2 regions of the uncultured Devosia sp. genome follow, and region 2 is predicted to be linked to the other one. Evidence: predicted binding sites of a transcription regulator. Region 2 holds the regulator's gene; the other holds the start of a gene.

Region 1 (3,197 bases), on a different contig from region 2:
TGACATTGACGCCGGCCGCAATCAGGGCGGTGACGAAGCTGACCCGCAGCGCGCCGAGCACGCGCGGATCGGTCGCCGCTTTCCAGAAGCCATCAAAGCCCAGCCCGGCACTGCGAATGCCGAGCGCGACCAAGGGAACGAGGATAATCAAAGAGAAGTAGGCGAGCGTGAAGCCGAGCGTCAAACCGAAACCCGGTATGACGCTCGGCTGCTTCAGTCGCCAACCATCCCGTTTTGGGGTGGTTGCATTCATGTGTTACTGCCCTGCTACCGGTGCGTAGATCTGGTCGAAGATACCACCATCGCCGAAGAATTTGGGCTGCGCTTCGCGCCATCCACCGAAATCGGCAATCGTCGCCAATTTGATATCCTGGAAGCGCGCCACATCTTCGGGTTTTGCCAGTTCGGGCTTGAACGGACGGTAGAAGTTGGCGGCCGCGATGGTCTGGCCTTCGGGGGAGTAGAGATATTTCAGATATTCCTCGGCGATATCGCGAGTGCCCTTCTTGTCGACATTGACGTCGACCACGGCAACAGGGGGTTCAGCCAGGATCGACAGCGATGGCGAGACGATCTCGAAGGCATCGGGGCCCAGTTCCTCGAGCGCCAGGTAGGCCTCGTTTTCCCAGGCCAGCAGCACGTCGCCAATGCCGCGCTGCACAAAGGTGGTGGTGGAGCCGCGCGCACCGGTATCGAGCACCGGGACGTGCTTGTAGAGTTCAGTAACGAAGGCTTGCGCCGTCTCGTCGGTGCCGTTCGGCTGCGCCTTGGCCCAGGCCCAGGCCGCCAGCAGGTTCCAGCGGGCGCCGCCCGAGGTCTTGGGATTGGGCGTGATCACTTCGACGCCATCGGCGACCAGATCGCCCCAGTCCTTGATGGCTTTGGGATTGCCCTTGCGGACCAGGAACACGATGGTGGAGGTATAGGGCGCGTTGTTGTTTTCCAGCGTGCCGCGCCAGTCCGCCTTGATCAGGGCACCGGGGGCATCGGCGATGGCGTTGATGTCGCTTTCCAGCGCCAGTGTAACGACGTCGGCATCCAGCCCGTCGATGACCGTGCGGGCCTGGGCGCCGGAGCCACCATGGGTCGTTTCCACGCCAACGGTTTCGCCCTTGGTGTCCTGCCAATGCTTGATGAAGGCTTCGTTGTAGGAAACGTAGAGTTCGCGCGTCGGGTCATAGGACACGTTGATGATGCTGCGATCCTGGGCGTGGGCGGTGACCGCAAAGCCCATGGTCAGAGACGCGGCCAAGGCGGCGTAGGCAAAAATTCTGGCGGCGGCTTTCATATCTCTGGCTCCCTCAAAAGCTGTGGGCAAACACTACTCGAACGCTAGGGTATTACAAAGCACCTGCCCTGCTTTCAATGACTGCAAACAGAAAATGCTTTGCCAAAAACCGCTGGAGCAACAGAAAAGTATCGCCTGTCCGGCCAAACCGGCTCACGAGCGCAAATTCATTTCAAAACCTAACAGGATCCTAATACTCATTGTCATTAGGATATCGTCGTGACCGGGTACGCACGTGGCGCAACGACGAAGCGATCCGCGCGCTAAGCCGGACGCCAGGCCAGGGAGAATCACCGTGCAGCAAAATGTGCAACCCGTCCGCGACGCGCTGTTGGGACGGGCTGATGCCCTGTGGCAGGACAATCCGGGCTTCGCATTGTTCCTGCGGGCGGCAATCCTGGCCAGCGCTGCCGAAGACTTGTCGGCGCTAACGGCCGGGCAGCTTGAAAATATGGCACGGCGCAGCTACGGGCGGGTGCTCGTCAGCGACGGGGCGAGCAGCGACATCGTTGTGACACCCCCTGCCAGTCCGGGTGATCCGCTAACGATCGACATCATTTCTCCAGATACGCCTTTCATCGTCGACAGCGCGCTTGCCGCGGTGCGTGCCGCCGGAGGAACGATCCGGCTGTTCGCTCACCCTGTCGTGCATCTGGAAAACGGCCAGGTAGTCGCGCAGGGTGGGCGCGCCGTCAGCGTGTTGCATATCCACAGCGATCCTGTCGGCGATCTGGCCGCGCTCGAAAACGAACTGCGCGCCACCATGGCGGATGTCGGCAATGCCGTGGCCGACTGGCAGGGCATGCTGGAGCGGGTGCGCCGGGCGGCAGCGGACTTGCATACGACGGTCGCCGTGCCGGCCAAGCTGCGCGACGAAGCGGTGCTGTTTCTCGATTGGCTGGCCGAGAACAATTTCACCTTCCTGGGCGCGCGCCAATATCGGCTGGCGGGCGGCCAGCTCGAAGCGGTTCCCGATACCGGGCTCGGCATCCTGGCCGATGACAATGTCAGGGTGCTGCGCAGCGGCGCCGAGTTCGTCGAGAGCACGCCAGCCCATGCCGATTTCATGGCCTCCAGCGAACCGCTGCTGGTGACCAAGGCCAATATTCGCGCGCGCGTGCATCGTCGGCAGCATATGGACTATGTCGGGGTCAAGCTTTACGGCGCCGATGGCCTGGCGGCTGGCGAATTGCGCATTGTCGGACTGTTCACCTCGCAAGCCATGGCAACGGCGCATAGCGATGTGCCGATCATCCGGCGCAAGCTGGGCGAAGTCATGCGCCGCTCCGGGCTCGATCCGCTGGGTCATGACGGCCGGGCGCTGCTGAGCGCGCTGGATACCTATCCGCGCGACGAGCTGTTCCAGATTGAAACCGATCAGCTCTTTGAATTCACCAGCGCCATCGCCAGCCTTTACGACCGGCCGCGGGTGCGGGTCCTGCCGCGCATCGACCGGTTCGACAATTTCGTGTCGGTCCTCGTGTTCGTGCCGCGCGACCGCTACGACAGCCAGGCCCGTGCCCGCATCGCACAATATCTTGCCGAAAAATACGATGGCCGCATTTCGGCCTATTACCCACACTTCCCCGAGGGCGATCTCGTGCGCCTGCACGTCATCATTGGTCGTGTCGCCGGGCCGACGCCGCGTCCGAGCCGCGCGGAGCTGGAAGCGCGCGTCGAGCAACTGACGGCGAGCTTTGGCGACATGCTGATGGCAGAGGCGCAGGATCCCGGCACCGCCAGCGATTACCGCAATGCCTTCTCGGCCGCCTACCAGTCGCGCCATGACGCCGTCGACGCGCTGGCCGATATCGCCGTGCTCCGCACCCTGGCCGACGATACGCGTATTGCCATTCGCCTGCATGGCCGCACCGGCGGCGATGGTGCGCTGGGTCTCAAATTCTATCAT
Region 2 (3,197 bases):
GCCGGCATGGCTTTCCGAACCCAGGGGAACGAGGGCCTGCTGCAGGTAGTCCAGATCGGTGGTGTCGACACCAGCCGGGTCGGCGCGGATGGTGAGCGGGGCATCGGCCTCGGCACCCTCGGGAGCAACCGGCGCTTCGCCTTCATAGACCGCAGCGCCCGGGCCGTTCATATATCCCAGCGTGGTATAGGCCTTGCCATCGTCGGCAGTGCCGCCGATGCCCAGGATCGGGTTGCCGCGCACCGGGTAGCCGGCGATCGAGAACACGTGGCTGTGGTCGGCGGTGACGACGATCAGCGTTTCCTCGGGATTGACGGCATCATAGGCGGCCTGCACGGCCTCGGACAGGGCTACGGTATCCATCAGTGCACGGGCGGCGTTGCCGGCATGGTGGGCGTGGTCGATACGGCCGCCTTCGACCATCAGTACGAAGCCATTTTCGTTCTGCGACAGCATCTCGATCGACTTGACGGTCATCTCGGCCAGGGAGGGCTCGCCGCCGGCATCCTTGGCGCGATCGGCTTCATACTGCATGTGCGAGCCTTCAAAGAGGCCGAACAGGTGCTTGGTGGTGGCGATATCGACCGCGTCGAACTGCTCCTTGTTCCACACATAGGCGCCATCATTGTACTTGGCCTGCCATTCGGCGACCAGGTCATGCCCGTCCTTGCGCGAGCCGGTTTTTTCCGGATATTCCGGATCGGCGGTCTCGGCCGTCATGAAGTTGGCGCGACCGCCGCCCAGGATGACCTCGAAGCCGTCGCCGGCGGGCCAGTTCACGAGCTGGCTGGCAATGTCGGCACATTCAGTGGTGCCTTCGGGCAGGTTGGTGTCGTTTTCCCAATCGCGGCCGGCGCTATGGGCATAAGTGGCGGCCGGCGTCGCGTGGGTGATGCGGGCGGTCGAGACGACGCCGGTCGCGAGCCCGGCGGCTTCGGCCTGCTCGAATATGCTGGTGACGGTGGCCTTGGCCTGGGTCGAGCAATCCTCGAGAACAACGCTCTGGTTGACGCCGATCGTGCCATTGACCGATTTGACGCCAGTGGTCATTGCCGTCGCGGTCGGGGCGCTGTCGGCGACCTGGCTGTCATGGGTATAGGTCTTGGACAGGGCGACGTAGGGCAGCAGCTTTTCGAACGACAGGCTGTTGCTTTCGCCGTCGACACCACGTTCCTGGCCCTCGAAAATGCGGGCGGCGGTAATGGTAGGAATGGACATGCCGTCGCCAACGAACAGGATGACGTTCTTGGCCTTGCCGGTATTGGGTTGCTGGGCGATCAGGGCAGCCAGGCTTTCCTGCGCCGACATGAAATAGCTGTCGGTCGCCTGGGGCAGGGCGCTCTGAGCCAAAGCAGGGGCAACCAGCGCCAGCGCCGACACCGTCGATACAAGTGTTCGTGCAAGTTTGATCATCGTATGTCCCATCGAAAAATTGCCGCGCATGGGTGCCGGCCATTTCCGATCGATAGACAAGGTTTGTAACGGTGATGTGTAGGCCGGGGACTCGTACAAGTTCGGTTCGGCTCGCGGCTGCTGAATGCCACGCATACGCCGGAGGTGCCGGGCGCGGCGGGAAAACCGGCGTCGGAGCCGGGCCGCGACGGGCTATACCGGAACGGCAAATCTTTCGTCGAAGGCGTAGCCGGCGCCACGCACGGTGCGGATGGGATCGGTTTCGCGGCCGCGATTGATGGCGCGGCGCAGGCGGCCGATATGCACATCGACGGTGCGTTCATCGACATAGACATCGTTGCCCCAGACGCCGTCGAGCAATTGCTCGCGCGAATAGACCCGGCCGGGATGGCGCATCAGATATTCGAGGAGACGATATTCGGTGGGGCCCAGATGCACGTCGCGGGCGGCACGGCGGACGCGGTGGGTGGTGCGGTCCAGCTCCAGGTCGCCCACCTTGATCGCGGCGGTGACCAGGTTCGGATTGGCCCGGCGCAACAGGGCGTGGATGCGGGCCAGCAGTTCGGGCACCGAGAACGGCTTGACGACATAGTCGTCGGCCCCGGTGGCAAGGCCGCGCACGCGTTCCTCTTCTTCGCCACGCGCGGTGATCATGATGATCGGCACGCGAGCGGTTTCCTCGCGCGCGCGCAGGCGCCGGCACAACTCGATGCCGGACACTTCGGGCAGCATCCAGTCGAGCAGGATCAGATCGGGCAGCTTGTCCTGGATGTGTTGCTGCGCCTCGTCGCCGGTTTCGGCGGTGAGCACGCTGAACCCTTCGGCCTCGAGATTGTAGCGCAGGAGGATCGAGATATCTTCCTCGTCCTCGACAACAAGAATGGTGGCGGGCATCGGTTAGCTCCCAAAGTGGACCGGCAAGCGGCCGGTCACGCCTTGATCTGGGTCCGGTGCAGTTCCTGAACGTCGCTGCTCAGTTGCTTGCCGGTCTGCAGGTAATAGGCGCGCTCCGCGATATTGGTGGCGTGGTCGCCGATGCGCTCCAGATTCTTGGCGCAGAACAGCAGATGGGTGCACTGGGTGATGTTGCGCGGATCTTCCATCATATAGGTCAGCAATTCGCGGAACAGGGAGGTGTGCATGGCATCGACCTCGTCGTCGCGGTTGCACACTTCGATGGCCGCCGCCGAGTCGCGGCTGGCATAGGCATCCAGCGCGTCCTTGATCTGGCGCAGCACCAGGCCCGTCATGTTGCGCACGCCGTTGTAGAAGGTGGGCTGCAGGCTGAGCCCATCGAGCTTGAGCGAGCGGCGGGCCAATTGTTTGGCCATGTCGCCGACGCGCTCCAGGTCGCTGGCGACGTGGATGGCGGTGACGATGGCGCGCAGGTCGCTGGCCATGGGCTGGCGGCGGGCGATCATCGACACTGCCACGTCGTCGATGCGGCGCTGCATGTCGTCGATGCGCTGGTCGGCGATGATAGTGACATCGGCCAGTTCGCGGTCGAGCTTGAGCAGGGCCTTGGTGCCGTTTTCGATGGCCACTTCGACCTGGCCGCCCATTTCGGCGATCAACTGGGCCAGCGAGGTCAGCTCGTCACTATAGGACGTGACGATATGGTCCTGGTTGGAATTGGGCATGGCGAAATCCTTTCGTCCGCGGCGCGGATCAGCCGATACGGCCCATGATGTAGTCCTGCGTCTGCTTGTTCACAGGATTGGTGAAAATGTCTTCGGTCACGCCTTCCTCGATCAGCTTGCCCAAGTGGAAAAACGCGGTTTTCT

Evidence for each region. Region 2 encodes PhoB, which activates phosphate uptake and scavenging genes when phosphate is short. Its sites were predicted from a motif close to TGTCATNNANCTGTCAT; they were not measured.
Region 1: the regulator PhoB is predicted to act here: its motif matches at 1,490-1,506, upstream of ACFE8X_RS00465 (NAD-glutamate dehydrogenase).

Annotation. Positions count from the first base shown of each region.
Region 1 is NZ_CAXTKA010000001.1:109,754-112,950, forward strand. It holds gene cysT (sulfate ABC transporter permease subunit CysT) at 1-253, opposite strand, end outside; gene ACFE8X_RS00460 (sulfate ABC transporter substrate-binding protein) at 257-1,288, opposite strand; gene ACFE8X_RS00465 (NAD-glutamate dehydrogenase) at 1,584-3,197, shown strand, end outside.
Region 2 is NZ_CAXTKA010000008.1:13,359-16,555, reverse strand. It holds gene ACFE8X_RS10735 (alkaline phosphatase) at 1-1,413, opposite strand, end outside; gene phoB (phosphate regulon transcriptional regulator PhoB) at 1,606-2,307, opposite strand; gene phoU (phosphate signaling complex protein PhoU) at 2,343-3,053, opposite strand; gene pstB (phosphate ABC transporter ATP-binding protein PstB) at 3,082-3,197, opposite strand, start outside.